DNA from 3 places in the Colwellia sp. BRX10-4 genome. Region 3 is predicted to be linked to each of the others. Evidence: predicted binding sites of a transcription regulator. Region 3 holds the regulator's gene; each other region holds the start of a gene.

Region 1 (11,140 bases), on a different contig from region 3:
TACTTCCTTCAAGTTTATCAGGAATAGGTTATGCCGTTCCTGGAACAGTTTTAGCAATGGCACTATTGGCTAGTTTTGGACCCCTTGATCATTTTATTAATGATATAGCAAGGTATCTTCAGCTTAAAGAACCCGGTTTAGTCTTGTCCGGCACTATTTTTGCTGTCGTATTTGCCTTTGTGGTTCGTTTTTCAGCGATTGCCAATGGAACAATATCAAGTGGTATCAAACAGATACCTAATTCTGTTGATCTTGCTCCTGCAAGTTTGGGTGTGGGTTTAGGACAAATGTTAAAAAAGGTACATCTGCCAATACTGAGACCTTCTATTTTTGTAGCATGGTTACTCGTATTTGTTGAATCAATGAAAGAACTATCCGCCGTATTGTTACTAAGGCCCTTTAATTTTGATACATTGAGTATACAAATTTATCAATTAATATCAGACGAAATGCTTGAGCAAGGAGCCTTGAGTGCTATTTTAATTGTTTTTTTAGGCCTATTACCTATTATTTGGCTCAACAGAAGTAAGGATTTATAGTAAATGGTCGAAAATGAATTATTAAGCGTTAAGCAACTTTCGGTTAAATTACATAATAAAGTCATTTTGTTAGATACCCACTTAACACTAAACTTTGGTGATATTCTTGGATTAGTAGGACCAAGTGGTTGTGGAAAAACCACATTGCTTAATACTATAGCGGGCTTTAATTCACCCAGTACGGGTGAGTTAAACATAAAACGTAATAATTCAAGTAGTACTCATTTAATCGTTGAAGAAGATGTTCTCACTATAACGCCATTTAAGCATGTAGTTCCTGAACATCGTAATATCGGTATGATCTTTCAAGATTATGCATTGTTCCCTCATTTATCAGTTGAAAAAAACATCTGCTTTGGAATTAGTAAACTGCCCAAAAGTGAACAAAAAATTCGAATGACTGATTTGCTCAACTTACTTAAGTTAACAGGTTTAGAAGCAAGATTTCCACATCAGTTGTCCGGTGGACAACAACAAAGAGTTGCTATTGCTAGAGCATTAGCACCTCAGCCTACCTTATTATTACTTGATGAGCCTTTTTCAAATATTGATGCACGTTTACGCAATGAATTGATGTTAGAAATGCGCCAAATTTTAAAGCTGTTAAAAATGAGTGCTATATTTGTGACTCATAACAAAGACGAAGTCTTTACTTTTGCAGATAAAATTGCAGTAATGCATCAGGGAAGTATCCTTCAAATAGGTAGACCTGCCGATGTTTGTCACTCACCAAACAGCTGGCAAGTTGCTGATTTTTTGCAATTAGGTAGCTGGATACCTGTAAAGGCGATCAATGGCCAATTTCAATCAGCTGTTGGAGAATTACCATCAACTGAAGATATTTTTTTAAAAGAAAATATGGTTACCTACAAAGGGTGTCCTCAACAACTACAATTGTTATTGAAGTCACAAGCTATTGTGTATTGTGAAGGCGGGTTTGAGAAAAACAATGTCAAAGTTGATAATATCTCTATCACTGAACATGGATTTCACTATTTACTGAGTAGTATTGATAGAGACCTATCTTTATCATTTGAACAGTTGAGCTTTTATAGCAATTTTTTATTCACGTTGGGGCAAAAAATAGCGATAAAAATCAAGAGCCATAACTATCAAGTTTTTAATAGTTATGATGATATTTTAGGGTAACTATAAGCGGGGTTTCTATCAAAACAACGTCAATCTTAAGGTTGTTTTGCAACCATAAAGTGTAAAAATTCTTTTAACTCACACTTAAGTTTATTTTAAAGTGATGATAAGAAACAGTGGATATGGTTAGGATCGCTATTTCAATAAAAATTAGAAATTAAAATCACGCAAAGATTATTTATTTGGCAATTAGACGTTATCAGCTAACCACCAATATTTGCACTAATTCTCTTGCATGAAAAGAGGTTAGCGGTATTGTTTACTCGCCCCCATAACCTGACATTTTGTTGATTTCTAAAAACGTTCTCACATTTATTTTTCTCTAACTCCATCATCAAAATTTAGCCACTTTTAAACGGGTAGTCTTCGATATATATAACAAAAAAACACAGCAGTGATGGGGGGCATGAAGCCCCCAAAACCTCCAAAGTCATCTAATAAAAAAACCACCTAATATTGGGACTATAGCGAAGCCTAAAGAATAAAATAATGCTACACCAAGGTATGTTACACTTAAATGTGCTGGAGCTAAACGGTCAATATGAACATCAATGGTAGGGAGAAAATATCACTTCGGCTAACGTCATCACTAAGACTATACCAATCCATCCCCAGAAAAATCAATTAGGTTTACTGCAAACCAAAGTTACGAAACGACAAATAACAGTAAACCAATTTGAATACAACTATCTAACGCCATCGTTTTCAACAAAACAAACTCAGAGCAAATAATTAACAGTCAATTGGCAACAATCATTGATGAAATAAGCAAAATAAGATCAGGCACTTCAGCCCAAGTTAAATATTGAATTAACAACAAGTCCATTTGTGCGTAAATAAACAGACGCAGAGTATTAGCGACAATGAGACATTGTGGTAACTTATCTTACTTTAAAAGGCTAACGGTAGTTTATTGATTACTTTACTGACATTATTATTTGTTTGTTTGGATTTTTAAATATCATAGGAAGAACAAAAACTTAATTTGCTCTATACTAAGTTTATTAACCCTTGTTAAATGAGTTAGATAATTGATAAATAGAAAGTATCTCTGGATTATTATATTTTGGCTAGGTAATACCGCATCAAGTATTGCCGAACAGCTTGTTGTCACTGAAATATTACCCCCCTACCAGTTCTACCAAGAAAGTAGTGTGTTAAGTGGCTTTTCAGTTGAAGTTATGAAAGAAATATTCAAAATTACCGGTGATAATATTGATTTGCAAATATTGCCTTGGGCACGCGCTTACAGAACAGCCTTGAACCAACCTAATACACTTATTTTTTCACTCTCTCGTACCTTATCTCGGGAAAACTTATTCATTTGGGGGGGGAAATTAACAAAAGAAGATATTTACGCTTGGGGCTTAAAAGAAAACTTTAAAACATCAATAACTGATATTCAGCAACTAAAAAAATACAAAATAGCCGTAGCGAATTCATCAAGTACTGCACAATATTTTCAGCAGCATGAATACCCCTATCTTTATATACTTGGTTCACCAGAGCAAAGCTTACAAATGCTATATCTCAATAGGGTTGACATTATTACGGGTACAAAGAACACCTTAAAAGTACGAGCAAATAAATTAAACTTAGATATCAGTAACCTAAAAGTAATTATGCCTATATCAGTCATTAACCATGATTTATATTTTGCTTTTAGTCTTAACAGTGATGAAAAGGTTGTCAGTAAATATATAGATGCTTATCATCAAATTAAAAGCAGTGGCATTTTAGATAAGCTAAAAAGTAAATGGCATGTGCTTTAAATTTAATTTATTCAATAAATTCAATAAATTCAATAAATAACACTCAGATCACTTTACTTCTTTGACTAAAATCAATATAACAAATATAAATTTAATCCCTTACTCATTAATGACAGATATAATGATTAAAAATCAGCTAGTCGCCCAAAAAACAGTAGTCCCTTTAAAGTTAGCTCCAGCAAATTCTCAAGCGATCGGTGTTTTCGACTCTGGTATTGGTGGTTTATCGATTGCGAAATGTATTCATAAAAACTTACCACATGAAAATATTATTTATGTTGCAGATAGCCAATTTGCTCCTTATGGCGATAAATCGTCAGTAAACATTATTGAACGGGTAAATAAAATCACAGACTGGTTGATTAACCAGCAGGTAAAAGCAATTGTTGTTGCCTGTAATACTGCAACCGTTAGCGCGATTGATCAGCTACGTTTACGTGTTTCAATTCCAATCATAGGGGTTGAGCCCGCAATTAAACCTGCCGCAATTCATAGTAAAACCAAAAAAATAGCTTTATTGGTAACAGAAGCAACCGCTATAAATACGCGTTTTTTATCATTAGTAAATAAGCATAGAAATGGTACTGAAATTTATATCCAACCTTGTCCCGGCTTAGTAGAACTTATTGAGCAAGGCCTTTATGAAAGTGAACAGTGCCGTAAAATACTAAATGTCTTCTTGTTGCCACTTGTGCAAAGTAATATTGATACCCTCGTATTAGGGTGTACTCATTACCCTTTTGTTCGCCAACTTATACAAGATATTGTCGGTGATAAAATTACCATTATGGAAACTGCTCTACCGGTAACTGAGCAGCTTGCCAGACAACTTGAAATTAAGGGATTACTGGCAAGTCATGAACATATTTCCCAACAACATTTTTTTAGCTCAAAGATATCACCGGAACAAGCCCAGTTAATGTCAGTACTCTTTGATGAAAATGTCTCACTACAACGACTCCCTGCTCTTTAAATGAGCAATTCACAATTATTTTTAGCCGTTTAGCCTTCTAGGCGTAAAAAAACTAGAAAATAGTTAATCTTGCAGTTAGAATAACTTCAATATAAAAATATCTTAAACTATTAAATTTCCCTGAGGTTTTATGTCTACTCAATTTTTCACTTCTGAATCAGTTTCTGAAGGTCATCCAGATAAAATCGCCGATCAAATTTCTGATGCGGTACTTGATGCTATTATCGCTAAAGATAAGAATGCCCGTGTCGCTTGTGAAACGATGGTGAAAACTGGTGTAGCTATTATTTCAGGTGAAGTTTCTACCACTGCATGGGTTGATTTAGAAACGATTACCCGTAATGTAATCAGTAATATTGGCTATACTTCGTCTGACGTCGGTTTTGATGGTGAAACCTGTGGCATTATGAATTTAATTGGCCAGCAATCACCTGAGATTGCCCAAGGTGTTGACCGAGCAAACCCAGAAGATCAAGGTGCTGGTGACCAGGGATTAATGTTTGGTTATGCGACCAATGAAACTGAAACGTTAATGCCTGCACCAATATTTTATTCTCATCGATTAGTAGAGCGTCAAGCTGAAGTGCGTAAATCAGGGGTCTTACCTTGGTTACGTCCTGATGCTAAATCTCAAGTCACTTTTATTTATGAAGATAATAAACCAGTAGCGATTGACGCGGTTGTTTTATCAACTCAACATAACCCAGAAATTTCTCAAGAAGATTTGCACGAAGCTGTAATGGAAAATATCATCAAAGCTGTGTTACCTGCTGAGTTATTAACTAAAGATACTAAATACTTTATTAATCCTACAGGTCGTTTTGTTATTGGTGGTCCCGTTGGTGACTGTGGTTTAACAGGTCGTAAAATTATTGTCGATACCTATGGCGGCATGGCTCGTCATGGTGGTGGTGCCTTCTCAGGTAAAGATCCATCAAAAGTTGACCGCAGTGCCGCTTATGCAGGGCGCTATGTTGCAAAAAATATTGTTGCTGCTGGCCTAGCTGACCGTTGTGAAATTCAAATCTCTTATGCCATTGGTATTGCTGAGCCAACATCTATTTCAATTGAAACCTTTGGTACCGGTAAAGTATCAGAAGCAACGTTGATTGAGTTAGTTAGAGAGTATTTTGATTTACGACCTTACGGCATTACTAAAATGCTTGATTTATTACACCCTATGTACCAAATGACAGCCGCTTACGGACATTTTGGTCGTAAACCTGTTGAAGTAACAGTAGGTGATGATACTTTTACCGCCTTTACTTGGGAAAGAACAGATAAAGCCGACACGCTTCGTAAAGCCGCTGGGTTTTAATTTTTAACGTTTCAACATAATCGTTACTCCTGAACATAAAAAAGCGACTTAAAGAGTCGCTTTTTTATTGTAAAATATGAGTTAAATTTATGGCTATTCAGTCGACTGCGCTTTTTTACCAGCTACTTTTTCTTTTCGTCGCTGCTCAATGACACTTTGAACATGGCCACCAATGTGTTTTTCACCACGTTGGCTTGCTAAATTAATTTGGCGTTCGCGCTCAGCAAAGCCACTACGTTGCTCATCAGTATATTTATCATAACAACGATGACAACTAACGCCTTTTACATAATGCTCACTTTGCTTTTCTTGTTCGGTTATCGGATAACGACAAGCAAAACATTGATCATACTGACCTTGCTCTAAACCGTGTTTTACTGCAACTCGACTATCAAAAACAAAACACTCGCCTTGCCACATCGATTCATCTTGATCAACTTCTTCTAAATATTTAAGTACGCCACCTTCAAGGTGATATACCTCTTCAAAGCCTTGCTCTTTCAAATATGCAGTTGATTTTTCACAGCGGATGCCACCAGTACAAAACATTGCTACTTTTTTGTGTTTATTTTTATCTAAATTTTTAGCAACATATTCTGGAAATTCACGAAAAGTTTCAGTCTTCGGGTTTACTGCGTTTTCAAAAGTACCAATCTCAACTTCATAATCATTGCGGGTATCAACAAGTAATACTTCAGGATTAGCAATAAGTGCATTCCACTCTTTAGGTTTCACATAAGTACCCACCGTTAATAATGGATTAATACCTTCAACACCCATAGTTACGATTTCTTTTTTCAACTTAACTTTACTACGCTGAAAAGGGTTTTCATCTGCATAAGAGTATTTGTTAGACACTTGACCTAAACGCTCATCACTTGCTAAAAAAGTTAATACTGCATCAATACCAGCTTGTGTGCCTGCTACGGTACCATTAATGCCTTCGTTGGCAAGTAATAATGTACCTTTGACATTATTATCTAACATGACTGATAAAAGAGGAGATTTAAGTTGTTCGAAGTTTTCTAAGCGGACAAATTTATAAAGTGCACACACGGTGATGTTTTGCATAATAATACCCATTGAGCCAGCCAAATCGTAAATCTGGAGCTGTAGATTGAAATAAAGCCAACACTGATATAATCAGCATTGGCGAAAGACGCGCATTCTATCAAAAGACTTTATTTAGATAAAGTACCTATCCCATTGATCAATTAAATTAGAATTGAATTTTTACACCAATAGAAGGAAATGGTTCCATTCCTTCTTCTCCTTCTATTTTAAAATCAGTTAAAGTTTCAGTACCATCAGGTGCATAATAATAACCAGAAATATTCTTACTCCCCGTTGCGTTTAATAAAGCAAATGTCCATTCAGCTTTATTTCCCCATATGGTTGTCTTGTAATTCGCCTGTATATCAAGACGACTATATGTAGGGAGTTTTTCAGAGTTCAAATCCCCATAAGTAGGAAGGTAATAATCTTGATGATCGGGGTTATTATATAAACCTACAATTGGTGTATATTTTGCGCCACTTCTGATGCTCAGTTTTACGCCGAAATCCCATTTTTCATTAAATTTATAGTTGGCCACCATGTTAGCGAGTAACGGCGTGTCTAAATAATACTCAGTCGTTACATTGGTGAAATCATCAGTTCGGGCACTCTTCGACCAACTCAATGACGCCCAACCATACCAACCGTCACCCTCTTCCCTTCTAATTACCCACTCTAAACCTCTAGCAGCTCCAGATAAGTCATTACTATAATGTAAGTGAGCATTAACATCGTCTTCATCAAGTGACCGCGCTAAATCGCCTAAATTTTTATAATATAAATCAATAGTGCTTTCCCATAAATCATTTATTTGATAACTGAATTTTAGAGCATAGTGTGTTGCTTTTGGTGATTTAAGTTGCGGGTTTCCTACGCTTTTTAATACAGTTTCAAGGTCAGGAAATTGATTATATGTACCTGTTTTCGCCTTTATGGTTAAATCATTGTTTACATACCAGTTAAGCGAAATTCGCGGATGAAAAAATTTCTGTTCCGTAAAATCATTGTACTCAGCTCGTAAGCCCATTTCTAAAGACCAGTTTTCATCGAACGACCAAATATCATTAAAATAAACGGCACTGTTATTATTGGTTAAACTGTCATTGTCTTGAATACGATCTCCTTTTTTACTTTCACAATCGGGATCATGATCAGTACAATAATAAGGAATAGCATCAAAGCTATAAGTACTTTCATTATTGCTTAAATCAATACCTGTAATCAATTTATGCGCTTCAAACCAGTCTATTTGATAGACAAACCGGGAATTATAAGATTCATTTTCAAGGTTAATAAATTGTCCTGCGCCATATGATTCTTCTGATTTTTCTATAGAATGACCTACGGTTAAATGCATTAATCGACCATTGTCTCCGTAGAACTGCCAGGAAATTCCTTGGCTATCAAATTGACTTTTTATTTTTAAGTCGCCAATAAAATCAGGATCTATTCGACCTTCTTCTGAAGCCTTTGATACATTAATGCCACCAATGTCACTGGCTCCTGTTAAGGTAAAAGTTAATTTGTGTTCATCACCAATTAGCCACTGATATTTACCTTGATAGTCGTCACTCACCGGGGCTTTAAAAACAGTGTAGCCATCTTCTTCTTCACCTTCGGGTAAAAACAAATGAATCAAGCTTCGGCGATACGATAAATAAAAAGCTTGGTCATCATTTATCCCGCTCTCTATCATTACGCCTGTTTTCATCAAACTTGCATCCACAGTAGTCGTAAAGTCTTGATTACGAGGGTCTCGGAGTTTTACATCGAAAACGCCGCCAGTTGCATTGCCATATTGACTGCCAAAAGCAGCAGGATGAAGCGAAAAATCACCCACAACGTTTTCATTAAAAATACTGTCCCCAAATAAATGAAAAATATATCCCGCAGGCATATCGTCAATATAAAATGCATTATCATCTGGTGATGAACCACGAATAGCAGGTTCTCCACCACTATCGCCACCCGCATAAACCACACCAGGCATACTATAGACGGCACTCAGTGGATCATGATCTAGTCCAGCAATTTTCATAAGTTTTTTAGTTTCAAAAGAAACTTCCGTATTTGCTTGATTACGACGAGAGACAACTTCAATAACCTCGATAGGTTCAACTTTAGCCTTTATATTTATGGCTTTTTCTTCTTGAAAGGATTTATTTGCAAACGCAAATGATGGAGCTGATATTGAAAATATTGAAATGAGTGTTAAGGCAATTTTTGTCCAAACTAAACTCTGTTGATTACGACTTAGTGTACTTAGCATTTTTTAACCATTTGATGAGGTGATATATGCCGTTATTATCTAGAAAACAACTGTAGAGTTCAGTACTTTTGTGTCTAATAATTGTCAGTAGTTGTAAGAATAGCTTGCCAAAAAAAGGCTTCCCACATTTGTGAAAAGCCTTTTCAAATTCTAAATTTCTAAATTTCTAAATTTCTAAGCCGTTATATCTAGCTCGATGACCCTTTAATTTTTTCCCGCATACGTTGAATCATCATATAGAAATATGGCACTAACAACGTACCCAGTATAGTGGCCGCTAACATACCTGAAAGTACGGTAACACCAAGGAATATTCGGCTACTGGCTCCTGCACCAGACGACATAACTAAAGGAATAACACCTAAAATAAAAGACAGTGCCGTCATCAATACCGCTCTAAATCTTAACTTTGCAGCATCAAGTGCCGCTTCCATGATCGTCTTTCCTTGGGCTCTTAGTTCCATCGCAAACTCAACAATAAGAATGGCAGTTTTAGTCGATAAGCCAATCAGTAGTATTAACCCTACCTGCGCATAAATATTGTTTTCCATCCCTAAGATATAAAGTGTCAGCATTGAGCCAAATAAGGCTAAAGGCACTGCGGCGATGACAGAAAACGGTATAGTCCAGCTTTCATATTGAGCGACTAAAAATAAGTAAACAAACAACAACGCTAAGCCAAATAAAACAGGCGCTAAATTGCCCGCTTCAATTTCTTGTTTAGACTGCCCGGCCCACTCAAAAATATAGCCTTGGGGTAAGTTTCCAGCCAATTCTTCCATAATCGCTATCGCCTCACCTGACGAATGACCACTCGATGCTTGGCCAGTGATATTTGCGCTACGGTACAAATTAAAATGTCCGATACTGGTAGGGCCTAAAATAGGCTCAAGCTTAGCAAGTGTCGTTAACGGCACCATTTCACCGTCTTGGTTACGCACAAAATAGTAGCGCAAGTCAGAGGGATCTTTACGGAACTCTTTTTCAGCTTGAACGGTTACTCTGTAGGTTCGCCCAAACTGGCTGAAATCGTTAATGTACATTGACCCTAACTGCGCTTGTAACGTTATAAAAATATCAGACAAAGCAACACCTTGAGCTTTTGCTTTATCTCTATCAACCTCTAAAAAGTATTGTGGAACATTTGCGCGGTAAGTACTAAAAACGCGAGTTAATTCAGGTCGTTGATTTGCCTCATAAATAAGGCCATTCATCACTTGTGCTAAATCACTAGGACTTCGGCCTTCACTGTCTTGTAGTTTAAATTCAAAACCCGAACTTGTCCCTAAACCTGGAATAGGCGGAGGATTAAATATCATTATTTGTGCGTCTGGCATTGTCCACAGTTGCCCCATTAAACGCTGGATAACAGCACGCAGTGCTAATGCTGGCTCCGTTCTTTCTTCCCAATCTTTTAGCATGATAATACCTAAACCATTGTTCGAGCCTGCCCCACCTAATAACGAAACACCTGAGACAGTAATAACATCAGTAACGGCTGGGTCTGCTTTTATCATTGGCGTTATTTTATCAATAAGTGCCTGTGTTCTGTTACTTGAAGCCGCATCAGGTAATTGGATATCGAGAAAAACATAACCTTGGTCTTCGCTTGGAACAAACCCCGTGGGTACCGATGTGGTTAACCACCCTGTAGCTACAAACAAAACACCGACAATAATACCGACGCGAGTAGCACGTTTTAATAAGAAGTTAACGCCTGTGGTATAGCTTCCTGTCATTTTTTCAATACCCCGTTCAAAAGGCATCAACCATTTGATCGGTTTCATATTCTCTTTACTTAATAAAACAGTACAAAGAGCTGGGCTTAACGTTAAGGCATTAATAGACGAAATGATAACAGCAAATGAGATGGTTACTGAAAACTGTTTGTACAATTCACCAGTAATACCCGGCATAAAGGCGACAGGAATAAATACAGCTAGCAGTACTAAAGTAGTTGCGATAATTGGCCCTGAAACCTGTTCCATGGCCTTAGTCACCGCTTCTTTTATGTCGAGTTTTTCTTCTTTTAGAATGCGTTCAACATTTTCAATAACAATAATG
Region 2 (11,140 bases), on a different contig from region 3:
AAGGTAAAGCCGATATCCTTGGGCTTTATATGATCCGCCAGTTACTCATTAAAGGCGCCATTGAAGAAGGTACATTGCAAGATTATTACACAACCTTCTTAGCGGGAATTTTCCGTTCAGTGCGCTTTGGCGCAACATCTGCTCACGGTAAAGCCAACATGGTACGGTTTAATTACTTTGCTGAGCAAGGGGCGTTTACTCGTAACTCGCAAGGGTTATACTCTGTCAACATTGATAAAATGACTGCCGCTATTAATTCGTTGTCTGAGCTTATTTTAACTCTACAAGGTAATGGTGATTATGAGGGTGTAGCTGCACTTGTTGCAAAAAGCGGTGTCATTAAAGCCGATTTAGCAGAAGACTTAGCGCGTATTGAAGCGGCTAATATTCCCGTTGACATTACCTTTAAGCAAGGTAAAAAAGTGTTGGGTTTATAGTTTTATAAATATAATATGTGTTCTTAACTAAAGTCTAATTAAAACCTATCTAAAGCCTATCTACTACGATGGGCTTTTTTTAAATAAAAACAGGAGGTATTTAAATTTATAAACATTTAGAAGAAAAAGTCGAGTAAAAATAACAACGAACCTTGCAGCACCACACAAACCGTACATCATGAAAGCAAAAATAATTCGATGAGTTTAAACAGGCTTTATAAACAGAATAACTCATACTGACCAGGAGAAATTATTTTAAGTGTCGATTCGATAAAAACATCTTTTTTTATCAATAGAAGTGGACAAGTTGTTTTCAAATCAACCGGCTCAAATATTGACGATCCAAAATTAGAATTAGCGGTTAAAGAAATCATTAAACCCAAATAAGCACAATATTAGCTAAAATAATGCTACTGACATCAGATCAAGTCACTACCGGTTATAAACTAAAACAAAGCTGCTGTGTTTCTTTATTATTATGCTCAGCAAAACCTAGGGTTAATCCTATTAAACGTATTCCCCTAGATTGGCTGCGCAGCAGTGCTTTTAACAGTAATTTTTTAAAGGTGTTTTCATCACATTGGCTGCTTTGCTGTTCAACTGTTGTTTGGGTAAAGTCATTAAACTTAAGTTTAATCCCTTGCTTACTAATAACCATATGTTGATGTTTTTCTAATCTCACTAAAAGCTTCTCATATAAAAGCTCAACGGCACTTTCACACTCTTTTTCACCAGACAAATCTTGAGAAAAAGTGGTTTCTATCGCTAATGATTTTCTTACTCTGTCGGTTTCTAATTGGCGATGATCAATACCAAAACTACGTTGGTACAATGCAGGCGCAAACTTGCCGACAATAGGTGTTAATACGGCGACAGAACTTGCTCGTATATCTGCACATGACGAAAAGCCGTAACCCAATAACTTTTGTGCGGTTTTAGGGCCAATACCCGGAATTTTTTTCAACGGTAAATTTTCAACGAAACCACTAACATCTGCGGGTGTAACAACGCATTGACCATTAGGTTTGTTTTCATCACTGGCAATTTTAGCGATAAATTTATTAGGGGCAACACCTGCCGAGGCGGTTAGATTGAGCTCATTAAAAATATCACGACGTATTTGCTCCGCAATAAGCGTCGCACTGCCGTTAAACTCTTTGTTATTGGTAACATCTAGAAAAGCTTCATCAAGCGACAATGGTTCAATCAACTGAGTGTAACGTTGAAATATCGCCCTTATTTGTGCAGAAACTTCTTGGTAAACAGCCATTCTTCCTGAAACAATAACTAGCTCAGGGCAAAGTTGCATCGCCTTAATTGCTGGCATTGCCGAGCGAACACCAAATTTTCTTGCTTGGTAATTACACGTACACAAGACGCTTCTGGGCCCTGTACCACCGACCGCAAGTGGCACATTACGTAAAGACTCATTATCACGCATTTCAACAGCTGCATAGAAACAGTCCATATCTATATGTATTATTTTTCGGCTTTGAGTCATATTTTAGTCATGTTTTAATTATAGTAATCATGTTTATCAAAAGTCCCTTATTTCGCTGTGAAAAAATAAAGCATATTTTCGCTATGGACAACTCAACCTAGACTGTATACAAACACAGTATAAACTTTTAAGTTAATAGTTCAATACTGAAATAATAATTTGACCGCTGTTAATTTCATACTAAATACGTTAATTTGTCGCTTTATTTTTTATCAATGACTAGCTGATATTACTTTTATGATTACGCGCCTTTTACAAACAACTTTTGCCCTATTACTACTTTTATCACCTGCACTAGTGAATGCTCACACCAATGAAGCTAACCAAGCAGAGCTAAACTTACTTGTAGAGAATAACTACCAACTTAGTATCGATATTGATGTTTTGCATGTTATTAAAAGTCATCAAAAATCATCAGTAGATGAGGCAGATTTAATTAATTATCTGAAAAACCTCTCTTTAATTGAAATAAAGCAATTACTCTCAAAAATATTACAAATGATAAATCAACAAAGCGCTTTTATTATTGATGAAGAAAATGTACTTGTTGCCCCTTTTTCAGGGCTAACGGTATTTGAATTAAAAGCAATACTTGGCTCTGACTCACCAAATAAAATCATTAAGCTATTTTCGCAGGGTCAATTGCCACAAAAAAGTAAAAAAGCAGCCTTGATATTTTCGCCTATTTTAGGGGATGTCTTATTAACAGTTAGCCGTTCAGAGAAATCTTTAGTGCTATCCGGCCAGAACAGCCATCACTTTTCTACTGATGACATCAAGGGTGGTGTACGTAAACTTTCAACAGCCGAAATTAAACTGCTTAATATTGTTGAGTATATCTATCAGGGGTTTGTCCATATTCTGCCACAAGGGCTTGATCATATTCTCTTTGTACTCGCGCTATTTTTATTAGCCACTAAGACATCGACACTGCTCTGGCAGGTAAGTGCCTTTACGCTTGCCCATACCATTACGCTAGCTTTGGGTATCTTTGGTATTATCAACCTTCCTAGCAGCATTGTAGAGCCACTTATTGCCTTATCAATTGCTTACGTGGCTATTGAGAATATTTTTTATCACAAACTGACAAAGTGGCGCTTACCCATTATCTTTGCTTTTGGTTTACTGCACGGTTTAGGGTTTGCAGCAGTACTTGTTGAACTGGGCTTACCCAAGAGTGAGTATATCAGTAGCTTGATTTCATTTAATATTGGCGTTGAGTTCGGTCAAATAACGGTCATTGCCTTGGCTTTATTAGCGACGCGCTGGTTTGCTAAAAAACCTCAATATAGACAATACGTGGTGATACCGTTAAGTGTGCTTATCGCCGTTATCGCTATTTATTGGTTTATCGAAAGAACCTTTTAATACGAAACACAGGGCATATCGTCGCTTAATATTGAGTCGTAAAATGAACAACGGCCTTAAACCTACTTTATAGAGATTTAAGACCGTTGCCGTATAAACTAATTGATAATGGCTATATTAATTACTCAGGTTCATAATCCAAGTTAGCTGACAGCCAACGCTCTGCTTGTGGCAATGTCATCCCTTTGCGAGTAGCATAATTAATCACTTGGTCTTTAGCGACTTTAGCGACCGCAAAGTATTTTGATTCTGGATGAGCAAAGTACCAACCACTAACCGCGGCTCCAGGCCACATGGCAAAACTTGAGGTGAGCTCCATGCCGATGTTTTCTTCAACATTGAGTAGTTCCCACAACAAACCTTTTTCAGTATGCTCTGGACAGGCAGGATAACCCGGCGCAGGTCTAATACCTTGATATTTTTCACGAATTAAATCATCATTAGCAAGCGACTCTTGTGGGGCATATCCCCAGTATTCTTTGCGAATTTTTTCATGGAGATATTCAGCACTCGCTTCTGCTAATCGGTCGGCAACAGCTTTAACTAAAATACTATTGTAGTCATCATGTTGAGCGGCGAACTCCTTCACTAGGTCATCACAACCATAACCAGCAGATACCGCGAAAGCACCAACATAATCTTTAATACCCGACGTTTTATCGGCGATATAATCAGCCAAACAACGGTTAAACTGCCCTGCTGGTTTTTTACTTTGTTGACGTAATTGATGTAATTTCATCAATGGTTTATCTCGGTTTTCATCTGCAAACAATATTAAATCATCTTGTTGACGATGAGCTGGAAACAGACCAAAAACCGCTTTTGCCGTTAACTTTTTACTGTTAATAATATCGTCTAATAAAGCATTAGCATCATTAAATAGATTAGTTGCCTCTTCGCCGACCACTTCGTGTCGTAAAATAAGCGGATATTTGCCTGATAATTGCCAGGTCATGAAAAATGGCGTCCAATCGATGTAGTTTCGAATGACATTTAAATCAAGATTATCAAGTACCGTAATACCAAGTTTATTGGGTATTTTAGGGGTATAGTTTTCAAAACTTATCGGCGCAGCATTAGCGCGTGCATCTTCTAGTGATATTAAGCTTGAACGTGGTCCTTTTTTATAATGACGCTCACGCACCCGCACATATTCATCATCTTGACGCGCTAAAAATGCCACACGTTTCTCACTATCATCTGAAAGTAAGGTACTAACGACTGAAACTGAACGCGATGCATTAGGCACATATATCACCGGATGTTGATATTGTTGCTCTATTTTAACGGCAGTATGAGCTTTTGATGTTGTCGCGCCACCAATAAGTAACGGCAAGTCAAAATTAAGACGTTTCATTTCTTTAGCGACATGCACCATTTCATCAAGTGACGGTGTTATCAAACCTGATAATCCAATCACATCGACTTTTTCGGCTTTCGCCACACGCAAGATATCATCACAAGAAACCATGACACCTAAATCAATAATTTCGTAGTTGTTACATTGCAAAACAACACCGACTATATTTTTACCAATATCGTGGACATCACCCTTTACTGTTGCCAGTAAGATTTTACCGTTTGATTTTATTTCAGTTTTTTCAGCTTCAATGAATGGATTTAAATGAGCAACAGCTTGTTTCATCACGCGGGCTGACTTTACCACTTGTGGCAAAAACATTTCGCCAGCACCAAATAAATCGCCAACGATATTCATACCATCCATTAATGGTCCTTCAATGACATCAAGAGGTCGTTCAGCCACTAGCCTTGCTGCTTCAGTATCTTCGACAATAAATTCATTAATGCCTTTAACCAAAGAGTATTCTAAACGCTCTTTAATCGGTAGCTCACGCCAGGTTAAATCAGCCTTATTGTTTTTGCTCCCCGCTTGCCCGCGATAAGACTCAGCCACATCAAGTAAGCGTTCTGTTGCGTCGTCATCACTATTTTGTATAACATCTTCGACAGCAAGGCGGAGATCGTCAGGAATATCTGAATAAATAGCTAACTGACCTGCATTTACAATGCCCATGTCCATACCATTTTTTATTGCGTGGTATAAGAACACCGCATGAATCGCTTCACGTACTGGGTTATTACCACGAAATGAAAATGACACGTTAGAAACACCGCCCGAAATCATCGCATGAGGCAGGTTTTCTTTTATATCGGCAACCGCTTCAATAAAATCTACTGCATAGTTATTATGCTCTTCGATACCGGTTGCTACCGCAAAAATATTCGGATCAAAAATAATGTCTTCTGCAGGAAAGCCTATTTCATTGACTAAAATTTCATAAGCACGTTTACATATTTCATACTTACGTACCCGTGTGTCTGCTTGACCTTGTTCGTCGAAGGCCATCACAATAACAGCCGCGCCATAACGGCGTAAAAGTTCAGCTTGTTTACGGAAGTTTTCTTCGCCCTCTTTTAAGCTGATTGAGTTAACAACCCCTTTGCCCTGAATACATTTCAAGCCTTCTTCTAAAATATCCCATTTAGAAGAATCAAGCATAATAGGCACTTTCGCGATATCTGGCTCACCAGCAATTAAGTTCAAATAACGGATCATCGCCGCTTTTGAATCAAGCATGCCTTCATCCATATTTATATCTATAATTTGCGCGCCATTGGCAACTTGTTGCAGGGCAACTGCGACCGCTTGTTCGTAATTTTCTTCGGTAATTAAGCGTTTAAATACAGCAGAGCCAGTAACATTAGTTCGTTCGCCAACGTTAACAAACAATGAAGTTTCATCTAGGGTTAACGCTTCAAGCCCGGACAGACGACAAGCAATTTTCCTGGCGCTAATTTCCCTAGGTGTTACATTGGCAACCGCATCGGCCATACCTTTTATATGCGCCGGCGTTGTACCACAACAGCCACCAATAATGTTAAGGAATCCCGACTCAGCCCACTCGTTGACATGAACATTCATATCTTCGACGCTGAAATCGTATTCACCAAAGGCATTAGGCAAGCCTGCATTAGGATGAGCTGAAACAGCAAAGTCTGATATTCGACTCAATTCTGCCACATATTGTCTTAGTTCAACCGGACCTAATGCACAGTTCAAACCAAATGAAATAGGTTTTGCGTGGCGTAATGAATTATAAAAAGCTTCAGTTGTTTGCCCAGATAATGTTCTACCTGATGCATCAGTAATAGTACCAGACACCATTACTGGTAAACGTAACTGTAATTCATCAAAAACAGTTTCTACCGCAAAAACAGCGGCTTTAGCATTTAAGGTATCGAAAATAGTCTCGATAAGAATAATATCTGAGCCACCTTCAATCAGTGCTTTAGTTGATTCTATATAGGCATCTTTTAACTGATCAAAAGTCACATTACGATAAGCCGGATCGTTAACATCGGGTGAAATAGAACATGTTCTGTTGGTTGGCCCTAAAACACCGGCAACAAACCTAGGCTTATCAGGATTTTTAGCGGTAAATTCATCCGCTGCTGCACGGGCTATTTGTGCCGCAGCTAAATTTATTGCCGCACTGTACGACTGCATATCGTAATCTGCCATCGCAATCGTGGTGGCGTTAAAAGTATTCGTTTCAAGAATATCAGCACCCGCTTCAAGGTATTCATAGTGAATAGCTTTAATTACCTCGGGTTGTGTAAGCACTAACATATCATTATTGCCTTTGACATCAAGATGCCAATCAGCAAATTGTTCACCACGATAATCTTGCTCTTCAAATTTATAGGCTTGGATCATTGTTCCCATAGCACCATCTAAAATAAGAATTCTTTTTTGTATTTGTTGCTCAAGACGACTAAACGATGCTGATTTTTTCATACGATTTCTCTACTTTTACTTTCAAACTTAATTTGATGGCTACATATATCCGACACTGTTTATATTTCTGCATCTGGATGTATTGCTTTAATATTTGTTGCGTCTAGCTTGTACGGTGTGATCTGATAGACATAATAGTTTAACCAATTAGTAAATAATAAACTGGCATGACTACGCCATGAACTGTGTGGCACTTTTGTTATGTCACCATCAATGTAATAATTGTTGGGCATAACTGCATCAACATCAGCCTTAAGGTCACGTTGAAACTCTTCATCTAATGTGGTTGAGTCATATTCTGGATGGCCGGTTAAATAGACCTGCTGTTTATTTTTGCTCGCGACGACATAAACGCCTGCTTGTGGAGATTCAGCAATAATCTTTAATTCAGGAATTGACAGGTAATCAGACTTATCAATATATCCAAATCGTGAGTGTGGGACATTAAAAAATTCTTCAAAGCCGCGGGTAAGCTGTTCTTTTTGGTCGATGGGGCTATGCTGAAATACACCGGATAATTTTTCTTTTCTTAAATGTCGTCGTAATCCATAGTGATGATATAGAGCGGCATGAGCAGCCCAACAAGAAAACATTGTTGAAGTGACATTTTCTTCAGCCCAATCAAATATTTCACAAATTTTATCCCAGAAAGTTACTTTTTCGTATTCCATTAACGCCAATGGTGCACCGGTTATAATTAAGCCATCGTATTGAGTATTCTTAATGTCATCAAAGAGACGGTAAAAATCATCTAAGTGCTCTTTTGGCGTATGTTTGGATTCATTGGCGTGAATACGCACAAAATCGACATTTATTTGTAAAGGTGTATTAGACAATACCCGTAATATTTGAACTTCTGTTTCAATTTTATTAGGCATTAGATTGAGAATAGCCACTTTCATTGGGCGAATTTCTTGACTTGCCGCTCTACGCTCAGACATTACAAAAATATTTTCTTCACCTAAAATAGACAAAGCAGGTAATAAATCTGGAATTTTAATGGGCATAGCGTTTACCTAATCAAATAATGTCAAACAAGCATGAACACTTCGTTCTCTACTTTCATTTATTAACTTATATTCTGGCTACCAATCAACATACAGGTTTCGACTAACTCAAGCACTACGAATGATAACGGATATATAAATATTATCATTTTATGGTACGTGTATTTTTAGCTATGTCAACATCTAAACGTATAGACGTCTATAATGTTTTTTACGTTAATATTATTTGTCATCTATAGCCTTAGCGAGTAAATATTGGTGTAACTAGCCTAATAGAGTGTTACGTAGAAAAATGGGGAGGTATTCGGTCAGTAAATAGGCTATCAGCCTATTAAATAAAAATGAAACAAGAGAAAAAAATCATTAATTAAATATAAAAAAGCCACTGTAAATACAGTGGCTTAATAATAGTTTAAACTTTTAATGTTTATTCTACAGCTTCTTCTTCTTTATCTTCTTTAGGTGGTTTCTCACTTGCTCTTACACTTTTAATTAACAGTAAGTCGCGTAAACGCTTATCAAGCTCTTTTGCCATTGCAGGTTTTTCTGCTAAAGATTTAGCTGCATTTGCTTTACCTTGACCAATGCGATCGCCATTGTAGCTATACCAAGAACCAGCTTTTTCAACCATGTTATGCAAAACACCTAAATCAATTAATTCACCTAAGCTATTAATACCTTGGCCATATAAAATCTGAAATTCAGCTTGTTTAAAGGGAGGCGCTATTTTGTTTTTAACTACTTTTACGCGGGTTTCGTTACCAATAATTTCGTCGCCTGCTTTTACAGCACCAATACGTCGAATATCTAAACGAACAGAAGCATAAAATTTAAGTGCATTACCACCCGTTGTGGTTTCAGGGGAACCAAACATCACACCAATTTTCATACGAATTTGGTTAATAAAAATAATCATGGTATTTGATTTTTTCAGATTACCCGTTAACTTACGCATTGCTTGTGAGAGCATACGAGCTTGTAAACCCATATGCGAGTCGCCCATATCGCCTTCAATTTCAGCTTTGGGTGTAAGGGCAGCAACAGAATCGACAACAATAACGTCAATAGCACCTGAACGCGTTAGCATGTCACAAATCTCTAACGCTTGCTCACCGGTATCAGGCTGAGAAACAAGTAACTCATTAATATTAACACCTAGCTTTTCAGCATAAATTGGGTCTAATGCATGCTCGGCATCAACGAATGCACAAACTTTACCATTACGCTGAGCTTCAGCAATAACTTCAAGCGTTAACGTTGTTTTACCACTTGATTCAGGACCATAAATTTCAACAACACGCCCAAGTGGCAAGCCACCAGCACCTAATGCAACATCAAGCGCTAATGAACCTGTAGAAATGGTTTCAACATCCATGGTGTTGTTATCACCAAGCTTCATAATTGAGCCTTTACCAAATTGTCTTTCGATTTGACTTAATGCTGCTGCTAATGCTTTTTCTTTATCATCTTTCATATTTATTCCGCCGATGTTACTAAGATTTCGTTTGATGAGGCAAGTATACTGTATGATCATACAGTATCAAGCTTTTTTACAACTATTTTCATTTTATTATCAAAAAACAAAAAAATGTGACTTTTAAGTTATTGATAAATAATAAAATAACCAACAAAGATAACTTTCAACCATTGCTCACCAAAAAGTTACTATTTATATTGTTAGTATAAAATCATCACATAAATATTATCGTATTCAGTAAAAATTTTAGTTAAATAAATAGAGTCTAAATTTGCCAGTTATGACATAATTGCCACCTTACTCTTTCATTGAACTTATGAGTTACCGCATAGAAATGACGACAGCAAACTTAGACTTATCCTCACACACCCCTATGATGCGCCAGTACTTAACCATTAAAGCTGAGTTCCCTCATATTTTAATTTTTTATCGCATGGGTGACTTTTACGAATTATTTTTTGATGATGCAAAAAAAGCATCTGATTTGCTCGATATTTCATTAACCGCTCGCGGCAAGACAGGTGGCAATGCAATACCTATGGCGGGCGTTCCCTATCATGCGGTGGAGAATTATCTAGCAAAATTAGTACAACTGGGTGAATCTGTTGCCATTTGTGAACAAATTGGTGACCCAGCAACCAGCAAAGGCCCTGTTGAACGTAAAGTTGTTAGGGTTATTACTCCAGGTACGGTGAGTGATGAAGCATTATTACTTGATAAGCATGACAACCTAATTGTTGCGGTAAGTGAAGGTAATAATAAGTCATCGCAACGCTTTGGGCTGTCTTATCTTGATATGACCAGTGGCCGCTTTGTACTGACTGAGCCAAATACCATTGAACAGTTACAAGCTGAACTACAGCGTTTATCTCCTGCTGAATTACTATACAGTGAATCGTTCTCAGCGCCAGAGTTACTAAAAGGCTATCAAGGATTAAGAAGAAGACCTGAATGGGAGTTTGATTTAGACACAGCTACTAATTTACTCAATACACAATTTGGCACTAAAGAACTTTCTGGTTTTGGTGTTGGTGATAAATTATTAGGCTTAATGGCCGCTGGTTGTTTATTTCAATATGTAAAGGAATGTCAACGCAGTGCGCTTCCTCACATTCGAGCCATTATTTGTGAGTCTTCTGCTTCTGGTGTCATTTTAGATGCGGCAACTCGTCGTAATTTAGAACTCACGCAAAACTTACAAGGTGGCTTTGAAAATACTCTAGCATCGGTATTAGACAAGTCAGCGACACCAATGGGTTCTAGATTACTAAAACGTTGGTTACATTTTCCTTTACGTGATTTAAACATATTAACTGCACGTCAAAATGCAATTAGTGAACTGTTGTCACAAGATTTAACGACTGAATTATTTAGCCAACTTAAATCTTTTGGTGATATTGAGCGTATTGTTTCTCGCATTGCCTTACGCTCTGCACGTCCAAGAGATTTTGCTCGCTTACGTAATGCTTTAAGTCAATTGCCTGAACTTCAGCAACATTTACAAACTTGTCAGCAAGCACATATCACTGA
Region 3 (11,140 bases):
ATTGGTGACTCTAAAATGGACGATATTTTAACAAGTGGCCGTGAAAAAGTGCGTCAAGATGTCTGGAAAGAATTAGATGACATTATTGCCCCGTATAATCTTGGTTTAATTGTTGTCGATGTCAACTTTAAAGACGCTCGTCCTCCTGAAGAAGTCAAAGATGCTTTTGATGATGCTATTTCAGCACAAGAAGATGAAGTTCGTTTTTTACGTGAAGCGGAAGCCTATGCCCGTGGTATTGAACCAAGAGCACGTGGCCGAGTGAAACGTATGGAACAAGAAGCCATCGCCTATAAACAACAAACGGTATTAGATTCTGAAGGTGAAGTTGCTAAATTCAATAAACTACTTCCCGAATACCTTGCCGCTCCAGAAGTTACTCGCCAACGTATGTACTTATCAACAATGGAAAGTGTGTATGCCAACACCAGTAAGGTTATGGTTGATGTTGAAGGTGGCAATAACATGATGTATTTACCATTAGATAAAATGATGCAAAATCAGTCTTCTGGTCAACGTACTTTAACTGAGAGTCAAACTCGAGCGAACCAATCGATTAATACCCAAAGTACTGCGCCTGATTTATCAGGTCGTGCAGACAGATTTAACGAAGGGAGAAATTAAGCAATGAAAAACTTTATTATTGCCCTAATTGTATTATTTTCAGTATTAACCGTCTCTTCTGTTTTCATTGTTTTTGAAGGACAACGTGGTATCGTTTTTCAGTTTACAAAAATTAAACGTGATGCTAACACAGGTGAAATGATTGTTTATGAACCGGGTTTGCACTTTAAAATACCCTTTATTAACAACGTTCGCAGACTTGATGCTCGTATTCAAACGCTTGATGAAGCCCCTGATCGCTTTGTAACATCTGAGAAAAAAGATTTAATGGTCGACTCATTTGTTAAGTGGCGTATTGTGGACTTCTCAACGTTCTATTTACGTACTTCTGGCTCAGTAGAAAATGCTCGTGCGTTATTGAAACAAAAAGTAAATAATGGTTTACGTACTGAGTTTGGTACGCGCACCATTAAAGAAATTGTTTCAGGTGACCGTGACGGCATTATGGCCAAAGCGTTAGCAAGTGCCTCAAGTAGTCGTGAAGACTTAGGTATTGAGGTTATTGATGTACGTATTAAAGCAATTAACTTACCTGCTGAAGTCAGTGCTTCTATCTATGACCGTATGCGAGCAGAGCGAACAGCTGTAGCAAAAGAGCATCGTTCTAAAGGTCAAGAGCAAGCGGAAATTATCCGTGCTACGATAGATGCTAAAGTAACAGTTATGTTAGCGACAGCACAAAAAGAAGCACAAGAAATGCGTGGTGAAGGTGATGCGTTAGCGGCTAAAGTTTATGCTGATTCATATGGACAAGATCCAGAGTTTTTCAGTTTTTACCGTAGCCTTGAAGCATATGAAAAAAGTTTTAGTAGTAAAAGTGATATCTTGGTGGTTAAACCCGATAGTGATTTCTTTAACTACTTAAAAGAAGGCGCTAAAATTAAAAAGTAGCCTACTTTTTTGATAAAAAAGCCATGACTTGTCATGGCTTTTTCGTATCTGCCAGTTACCTATAGAAGTGATGGAGGAGGAGTAACATGGTAGAGGCACGATTAATGGCCTTTGCTTTGGTACTGATTACTGATGGACTCATTCCTGGACTTTTTTGTATCTGCTAGTTACCTATAGAAGTGATTGAGGAGTAATAACATGGTAAATACACTATTAACGGCATTTGCTTTGGTACTGATTACTGATGGACTCATTTCTGCACTTTTCCCAAATAAGTGGCGCGACAATTTTTTTGATAAAAAAGCTATGACTCGTTATGGCTTTTTCGTATCTGCTAGTTACCTATAGAAGTGATTGAGGGGTAATAACATGGTAGAAACACTATTAACGGCATTTGCTTTGGTACTGATTATTGAGGGACTCATTCCGGCACTTTTTCCGAATAAGTGGCGCGACACAATGGAAAAGTTAGCACAACAATCAAGCTTATCTATTCGTAATATTGGTATTAGTTTACTTGTGGTTGGCACATTTATTTTATGGTTACTCAGTTATTAGACTAAAGAATGTCATAAAAGTTTTTCATAACCCCTTTAGTTAATTGAATATTTTTAAATTGCATTAAAAATCATCATTTATTACTTGGACTACTATTTGATTTTTGATAAAATCTCGGCCTAATTTTTTATCGAAATTGAAAACATGGGCAAAAACGTCGTAGTTCTAGGCACCCAATGGGGTGACGAAGGTAAGGGTAAGATTGTTGATTTACTCACAGATAAAGCTAAGTACGTCGTACGTTATCAAGGAGGCCATAATGCAGGTCATACTTTGGTAATAGACGGTGAAAAAACCGTACTTCATTTAATTCCATCGGGCGTATTACGTGACAATGTGAAATGTTTAATCGGCAACGGCGTAGTTTTATGCCCGAAAGCCTTGATGACAGAAATCGCAATGTTAGAAGCCAAAGGCGTTCCTGTACGTGAACGTTTACTTATTAGTGACGCTTGTCCGTTAATTCTTCCTTATCATAATGCTCTAGATGCTGCGCGAGAAATCGCTCGTGGTAATAAGCCTATTGGTACGACAGGACGTGGTATTGGTCCAGCTTATGAAGACAAAGTTGCTCGCCGTGGTTTACGTGTTGGCGATTTAGTTTGTGCTGAGTCATTTGCGATTAAATTAAAAGAAATTGTTGATTACCATAATTTCTCTTTAGAGCATTACTACAAAGTTGCGCCAGTTTGTTATGACACTGTGCTTGCTGATGCTTTATCAGTTCGTGACGTTATTCTTAAAATGGTTGCCGATGTAGCTGAAATTCTTGATCAAGCCCGTAAAAACGGCGACTCAATTATGTTTGAAGGTGCTCAAGGGACTTTACTTGATATTGATCACGGTACTTACCCTTATGTAACTTCTTCAAATACTACTGCAGGTGGCGTTGCTACCGGTTGTGGTTTTGGACCTCGCCATTTAGATTATATTTTAGGTATTACTAAAGCATACACGACACGTGTTGGCTCTGGTCCTTTCCCTACAGAATTAGATGACGAAGTCGGTGAACATTTAGGTACTGTAGGCCATGAATTTGGCGCGACTACGGGACGTGAACGTCGATGTGGTTGGTTTGATGCGGTTGCTATGCACCGTGCCATTCAAGTTAACAGCGTAACAGGATTTTGTTTAACCAAACTTGATGTTTTAGACGGTTTAAAAACCCTTAAAATATGCACAGGTTACCGTACTGAAGCAGGCGATATTATTACTGTACCGCCTACAGCTGCTGAAGGTTATGACAGAATTACACCTGTTTATGAAGAAATGCCAGGTTGGTCTGAAGTTACTGTTGGCGCAACTTCTCGTGACGCTTTACCTGCTAATGCGATCGCTTACATTAAGCGCATTGAAGAATTAACAGGGGTCCCGGTTGATATTATTTCAACAGGTCCAGATCGTAATGAAACCATTATTTTAGTAAACCCGTTTGCTGAGTAATTACAGCGAATAATTTTTTCTAAAATAAGACGAATAAAACCACCACTGAGGTGGTTTTTTTTTACCTAAAATAAATTATTTCAATGGCCATTATTGAATATAAATGCAAAAGCAATTAATCAAGGTTATAAGCGATAGTGACAACGTTGATGAAGATTAATTATTAATTGGATAACTTCACCGATAAATTCGTTGTTGTGTGTTGAAAAAAAGAAAAATCGACGGCTAAACTTTTTAAGTCAAAGAAGTTTATAAAAATGGTCATAAAATAGGGTGAATAGATTAAGCTGTATAGCGAATATTTAGTTTTATGATGTGCAATACAAAAGGGCTAAGGGTATGTTTGTTATAGCTTCTAGCACTTTTTTATATAAGAATAACGTTGGAACAAAATGTAAGATTACCATAGTATATACCCGTTACTATTTAAAGATCACAGACAAAGGTGTATCTTGATTGACAACGAGTCTATATAACTATGCTGTATATAAACAAAAAAAAACGTGAAAAATGGCATATATAAGACAATAAATTCACCTAACGCATAGGATCAATCATGACTGACTTTCGCCAACAAGCTCTTGATTACCATCAATTCCCAACACCTGGAAAAATAAGTGTTGAATTAACCACGGCCGCTGAAACTACCCGTGATTTAGCACTCGCCTATAGCCCCGGTGTTGCTGAACCCGTTCGCGCAATTGCGGCAAATCCCGATGATGTTTACAAATATACGGGCAAAGGCAATACCGTCGCTGTTATTACCAATGGTACCGCTATTTTAGGGTTAGGTAATCTAGGTGGTATGGCTGCTAAGCCGGTAATGGAAGGCAAAGCATTATTATTTAAGCGATTTGCCGGTATTAATTCATTTGATATCGAAGTTAAACATAAGACAGTTGAAGACTTTATAAATACGGTCGCCAATATCGCTGACAGTTTTGGTGGTATTAACTTAGAAGATATTAAAGCACCAGAGTGTTTTGCTATTGAAAAGGCACTTATTGAACGTTGTAAAATACCGGTATTTCATGATGATCAACATGGTACCGCTATTGTTACTGCTGCTGGGATGATCAATGCCTTGGAAATCCAAGGTAAAAGTATTAAAGATGCCAACATTATTTGTCTTGGCGCAGGCGCAGCAGCAATTGCTTGTATGGAACTATTAATCAAATGTGGCGCTCAGCGCGAAAAAATCTACATGCTTGATACTAAAGGTGTGATTCATACCCGACGTGATGATCTTAACGAATATAAGCGGATGTTTGCTAATAATACGGATAAACGTACCCTTGAAGATGTTATCGATGGTGCAGATGTATTTGTTGGTGTTTCTGGACCCAATTTGCTTTCTGTTGAGCATGTAAAATTAATGGCGCCAAATCCAATTATCTTTGCTTGTTCAAACCCAGACCCTGAAATAAAACCTTCATTAGCACTTGCTGTTCGTGATGATCTTATTATTGCTACGGGTCGCTCTGATTACCCTAACCAAGTCAATAATGTGTTATGTTTTCCTTTTATTTTTCGTGGCGCTTTAGATGTTCGCGCTAGAACGATTAACGATGAGATGAAAATTGCTGCTGTTCATGCTATTCGTGAATTAGCAAAGGAACCGGTTTCACAAGAAGTGTTAGATGCTAGTGGTGAGAAAAGTTTGACCTTTGGTAAGGAGTATATTATTCCTAAGCCAATGGATCCTCGTTTGTGTGGTCGAGTAGCGCTTGCCGTTGCTAAAGCGGCGGTTGAGTCTGGAGTGGCAGCCCTAGAATTACCTGAAAACTATATGGCATAATCAGTAGTATTTATTAACAACGCTGTAAAAGGAGAGCTCGACTCTCCTTTTTATATTTATGACAAATAGTATGTTATGGTCCAGTGACTGTATCTACGCAGGAAGTAGGGAGTAGAAAGTAGGGTAACGCAGCAGTTACCGAGATGGTAAAGAGTAGGTTATTAAGGGTGATTGGTCATGGTGACTCCAAGGCATCGATGTATTAACTGCATTATTACTCTTGTACGTCATCTATGTTCCTGACAAATCATTAATACTTGCACCTCTTCAGGCAATGTCACCGATTTCAAAGTGTGACAATATTGAGTAGAACGAATAACAATGAAAACTCCAACGAAAGCCGCTTTACTCTCAGCACTTGTTTACCCGGGTATTGGCCAACTAATTTGTCACGCTTATCGACGGGCTACGTTATTTATTTTAAGTTTTTCTGTGACGGCATATTTGTATATTGAAGAAGTGATGAGGCAATATCAGCCACTTATCAATAAAGTTAAATCAGGTGAAGTTGCGCTAAATAGCCAAGCACTGATCGCTGAGATGGCAAGAAATCCCATTATTGTTGACCTTATCCTAATGAGTACATTAACTTATATGCTATTAACTTGCTGGGTACTGGCGATTGTAGATGCTTATCGTATGGGCATAAAAAAAGACGCCGGAGCGTCTTTTTGAGTAAGTGCATTAAAACCCTTAGCTACTCGTCTTCAATTTCAAATTGACTGAAGTCGGTAATACCTTTGGCTATTAACGCTTCGCGCACACTTTTAGGTAACATCTCTGTATTGTCTTTTGTTAAATCGCCATCATCAGGAAGAGGCTGTCCGGTAAAAGCATGCAGAAAAGCTTCACATAACAATTCGCTGTTAGTTGCATGGCGTAAGTTGTTAACTTGCCGACGAGTACGTTCATCCGTTAACACTTTCAGTACCCGCAACGGGATTGAGACCGTGATTTTCTTAACTTGCTCACTTTTTTTACCATGTTCGGCGTATGGTTTTATATAATCGCCATTCCACTTTGCCATTTAATTACCTTTGTTTAGCTAAATTACTTTTTATAAGTTAGATTTTACTGGTTGTTGGCGTTGAGTCAATAACGAATGTGTAGAAGTTTAGAAGTCTAAAGTTCTTGACCGACAAAAGTAAAGTGTTTAGAGTTATAGACGTCCAAACATCTATTTGATTTTACTGCCCGATTGGAGCAAAAAATGACAAGCAAAAAACCAGCAACATTAGCTGTTAGAGCCGGCATTAATAGTGATGAACATCACGGTGCGGTTGTTCCTGCCATTCATTTATCGAGTACTTATGCTTTAAAAGGCTTCAACAATAAGCGCCAATTTGATTATTCCCGAACAGGCAACCCAACTCGAAGCACGTTTGCACAAGCTATCGCTGATTTAGAGCAGGGTGCTGTTGGCATTGTTACCAGCACAGGAATGTCAGCGGTGCACTTAATCTGTCAGTTACTGACAACAAAAGATACGGTTGTTATTCCACATGATTGCTATGGTGGAAGTTATCGCTTGTTTACCCACCTAGCAAAACGTGGCTTATTTAATGTGCTTGTTGTTGATCAAAACGATGATCTAGCTTTAGCGCAAGCGCTTGAACAAAAGCCAAGATTAGTTTTGATTGAGTCACCCAGTAATCCATTATTACGGTTGGTTGATATAAAAAAGGTTACTCAAGCCAGTCATGCTGTTGGTGCTTTAGTGGCAGTAGATAATACGTTTCTTTCTCCCTTGTTACAGCAACCGCTATTATTAGGTGCTGATATTGTTTTTCACTCGACAACTAAATATATTAATGGTCATAGTGATGTTGTGGGTGGAGTGTTAGTAACAAAAGAAAAAGAACTGGGTGAAGAGCTAGCGTGGTGGGCAAATTGTATTGGTATCACGGGTTCACCTTTCGACAGTTATCTGGCATTACGTGGCTTAAAAACCCTACCGCTGCGTATGAAACAGCATCAAGAAAATGCTAATGCTGTTGCAAAATACTTAGAAAATCATCGAGCAATTAACGCGGTATACTTTCCTGGTTTAAAAAATCACCCGGGACACGAAATTGCTAAGCGTCAGCAAACAGATTTTGGCGCTATGATGAGTTTCGAAATAAAAGGCGGTGTTGAAGCGGTTAAAGTACTGTTTGACAACTTATCACTCTTTACCTTGGCACAGTCATTAGGTGGCGTTGAAAGTTTAATCAGTCATCCATCAACGATGACCCATGCAGGTATGGAAATTGAAGCACAAATTGCAGCAGGTATCACTCAATCTTTAATCCGAATTTCTGTCGGTATTGAAGATGTTAGTGATATTATTAATGACTTAGAACAAGCTTTATCGGCAAGCCAAATTTAAAGTTATAGACTATTTTTAGTAGAAAAATTAACGAGTGAAAATGACACAGTCAAATACAGTAGGACAATTATCATCAGGGAAAAATCAACTGGCGAAGCATGCTATTCATGTACATAAATTTGGTGGCAGCAGCTTAGCAACTACCCAATGTATTGAACGTGTGGTTGATATTATTCGTCAAAACTGTCAACTAAATGATTTAGTTGTTGTTTCGGCAAATGGAAACACGACGGATGACTTATTCAATATTTATAAACTCGCACTTGAAAAAAGTGACGAGCTGTTTTTGGCTATTGAAACACTAGAGAAATCACAAAGCACATTAATTGGTGAGTTATTGAACCCTAGCAGTGCAGCAGACCTTATCAAGGGGTTGTCTGATGATATAACACAGTTAACGGCTTGGTTATCTGACCAGCCAAGCCAGCACCATGCTGATATGCTGGCATTTGGAGAACTGTGGTCGGCGCGTTTATTATCGGCGGTGTTAAGTGAAAAAGTTTGTCCAAGTTATGCTATTGATGCGCGTGACTTTCTGGTTATCAATAATGATAAAGACTGTGCAGTCGACAATCAGCAAAGTAGTCAAAATTTTCAGCAGAAGTTACAAAAAGGAAAGTTGGCGGTTATTACTGGCTATATCACTAAAAATTCTCAAGGTGAAACCTGTACCTTAGGCCGAAATGGTAGTGACTATTCAGCAACAATTATTGCATCACTGTCGGGCGCGCTGAATGTTACCTTATGGACTGATGTTGATGGCATATATAGTGCCGATCCTCGTATTGTGCCACTTGCCCGTAAATTACATCGCTTACCTAATGGTGTCGCGAAAGAATTGGGGCGCTTAGGTAACCCGGTTTTGCATGCAAAAACCTTACAGCCGCTTACTAACCACAGCACACACCTTCATGTAGCAAGTAGCTTTGATCCTGAAATTTCTGGTACAGAGATAGGAAAATTTGGTCAAATTGCTAAACAGGAATTGTCGGTCACCTCGCTTAACGATCTGTTACTGGTAAAATCGACCAGTTTAGCCGGTTCGTTTGGTGAACAAGCCAGTAATGAGTTTTCTGCGATATGTAGTGATGTTCAGCAAGGTTTTATGGTTATCCACCAAACGCAACAAAAATTAGTCAGTCAGTGGCTGACAAGTCATGATACCGAAGTGTCATTCACACCGGTGTCTATTATAGCGATTGTTGGTCATAGCGTGGTAAATCAAGGTAATATCCAAGCGCGCTTTAAACGCGCTCTCAAACATACTCATGTACTGCATGTGGTGAACTCGTTAAGTGAGCATAGTATTATTGCCATTCTTCAGCAGAGTTGTACTGGTGAGTTACTTAATAATGTTCATTATGATATGACTAAAGACGCTCGACACATAGGTGTTGTTGTTTCAGGGCTTGGTAATATAGGTCAACGATTTTTAGACTTGTTACCCGCGCAACTCAATAGAGTCTCTGTTTTAGAGAACGTTCATTTAGTGGGTTTAGTCACCTCTAAAAAAGCATTGCTTAATACCGATGGTATCGATGTTAATCAAGCAATGTCGCTCTATGAAAGAGATGCTACACCTTGTGATAATACCTTATTGATGTCGTGGTTAACGAACCATCCTTACGACGAATTAATTGTTGTCGATATTACCCCTAGCGAACATTTTAGTGATTTATACAGTGAGTTCTTTAAAAAAGGTATTCATGTTATTGGTGCTAATAAATGGGCGGCTTCTGCGAGTACCGTTCGCTATAATGACTTAGTATTAACCGCGGCTGAAAATAAAAGCTTATGGTTAGGAAGTACTACTGTTGGCGCTGGGTTACCGGTTAATTTTGCCATTAACGATTTATTGAAAAGTGGCGATAAGATAACAGAAATATCAGGGGTTTTTTCAGGCACGCTTTCTTGGTTATTTGAAACCTACGACGCCAGTGTACCGTTTTCAACCTTATTAATGGATGCCTTATCACAAGGGATCACTGAACCCGATCCACGAGAAGATCTTTCTGGACGGGATGTACAACGAAAATTACTGATCTTAGCGCGTATGGCAGGTTTTGAATTATCACTTGATGATATTCAATGCGAAAATTTAGTGCCAGAATCTTTACAAGGGTTATCAACGGCAGAATTTTTAGCAAAGTCAGCAGACTTGGACAGTTACTTTGCTGAACAACTGACTACCGCATCTAAACAGCAAGCCTGTATTCGTTATATTGCAAAGTTCTGTGTCAACGAACAAGGCCAACTGAGCGCTAAGGTTTATCTTGCGACGCTTGCTAAGAATGATCCCTTTGCCTCTTTGACTCCGGGTGATAATATCTTTTTAATTAAGAGCCATTGGTATCAAGATAACCCCCTTATTATTCGTGGACCCGGTGCGGGTCGTGATGTTACTGCGGGTGGCCTACATTCAGACTTAGTGAGTATTTGCCAGCAACTTGCCGGTAAAAAACATCAAGTTAAAATCAAAGGTCTAAGTTAAATGAGCATAATCTAGCTGTCATCATTATTACTGCACTAAGGCATTAATACGCTAAATGAGAAAAAGCACGACCGGTAGGTTGTGCTTTTTCTCAATCAATACTAATAAACACTTGTCTGTTATCGCATTATTAACTAGCATTTAGATAATTAAAAAAATTAGCTACTTAGCACAGGCACCAAGTTGTATTTACATGGAAAATAAAACCTATAGCGACAGCTATTTTACCAGCCAAGTAAAAAGTCTTTTAAGCAGAATTTATGGCCACAGCCAATTAAATGATTCCGTTCTTGAGCGTGCGATTGAGTACTATGAAAAACAATCTTTTATTGAGCATAAGTTAGATGAGCTCAAGCAAAATATTGAAAAAGTTAGTAGGCAAACAGCCACGGATAAAGCTAAAACTTTACGGGTAAGACTCGAACGTGAACAACGCAATTATTACGAGGAATTACGCTTTGAACGCAATGAGCGTCATCAACATCTCTATAAACTCTCTAAAGAGATCATCAAGTTGTCTGAGGGTGATTGCTTTGAAGACAGTAATCGTAAATCTAGCCAGCTTTTAGGTACCATACAATTAGTGAGTCCCACCCAGGGGCATAAAATTGCTTTAACCAACGAGCAACATAAACCGCTTTATAAAAGTGTGTTATGTTTGCGTTTATTTGACCGACTATGCATGGATCATCATATTGTTGAGCCTTATATCAAGATTGCTTTGGGGGATATCAACGCAGAGCAATATCAAATGTTGGCTGAAGATAACCCCAAGGCCTATCAAGCCTTTGTAGAAAAAGTAAAAATTCCACTGGTCATGGCGGCGCTATTACAAGATATCGGTAATAACCACCCCGAGTCGCTAGCCATTTTACGTGGTGCAGATTATCAAAAAGATCCCCATCGAACTCTACCTATTGAGGAGCGAAAAGCACTCTTACAAATAAATTATCGGGAAACGGTTAAG

What was found. Region 3 encodes MetJ, which represses methionine synthesis genes. Its sites were predicted from a motif close to TAGACGTCTAGACGTCTA; they were not measured.
Region 1: the regulator MetJ is predicted to act here: its motif matches at 4,456-4,473, upstream of metK (methionine adenosyltransferase).
Region 2: the regulator MetJ is predicted to act here: its motif matches at 8,318-8,335, upstream of metA (homoserine O-succinyltransferase).

The regions. Positions count from the first base shown of each region.
Region 1 covers NZ_JACGVZ010000002.1:46,450-57,589, reverse strand. Annotated here, with positions in the region: gene H4J67_RS02695 (iron ABC transporter permease) at 1-539, shown strand, start outside; gene H4J67_RS02690 (ABC transporter ATP-binding protein) at 543-1,688, shown strand; gene H4J67_RS02685 (ABC transporter substrate-binding protein) at 2,720-3,460, shown strand; gene murI (glutamate racemase) at 3,582-4,433, shown strand; gene metK (methionine adenosyltransferase) at 4,564-5,751, shown strand; gene H4J67_RS02670 (rhodanese-related sulfurtransferase) at 5,845-6,822, opposite strand; gene H4J67_RS02665 (TonB-dependent receptor) at 6,971-9,076, opposite strand; gene H4J67_RS02660 (efflux RND transporter permease subunit) at 9,265-11,140, opposite strand, start outside.
Region 2 covers NZ_JACGVZ010000001.1:499,822-510,961, reverse strand. Annotated here, with positions in the region: gene H4J67_RS02335 (dipeptidyl-peptidase 3 family protein) at 1-437, shown strand, start outside; gene dinB (DNA polymerase IV) at 877-1,938, opposite strand; gene H4J67_RS02325 (HupE/UreJ family protein) at 2,176-3,306, shown strand; gene metH (methionine synthase) at 3,428-7,126, opposite strand; gene metA (homoserine O-succinyltransferase) at 7,186-8,133, opposite strand; gene recA (recombinase RecA) at 8,561-9,607, opposite strand; gene mutS (DNA mismatch repair protein MutS) at 9,945-11,140, shown strand, end outside.
Region 3 covers NZ_JACGVZ010000004.1:133,519-144,658, forward strand. Annotated here, with positions in the region: gene hflK (FtsH protease activity modulator HflK) at 1-624, shown strand, start outside; gene hflC (protease modulator HflC) at 628-1,515, shown strand; gene H4J67_RS05755 (DUF2065 domain-containing protein) at 1,714-1,863, shown strand; gene H4J67_RS05760 (DUF2065 domain-containing protein) at 1,885-2,073, shown strand; gene H4J67_RS05765 (adenylosuccinate synthase) at 2,218-3,516, shown strand; gene H4J67_RS05770 (malic enzyme-like NAD(P)-binding protein) at 4,073-5,314, shown strand; gene H4J67_RS05775 (hypothetical protein) at 5,636-5,989, shown strand; gene metJ (met regulon transcriptional regulator MetJ) at 6,012-6,341, opposite strand; gene metB (cystathionine gamma-synthase) at 6,525-7,682, shown strand; gene metL (bifunctional aspartate kinase/homoserine dehydrogenase II) at 7,723-10,173, shown strand; gene H4J67_RS05795 (hypothetical protein) at 10,367-11,140, shown strand, end outside.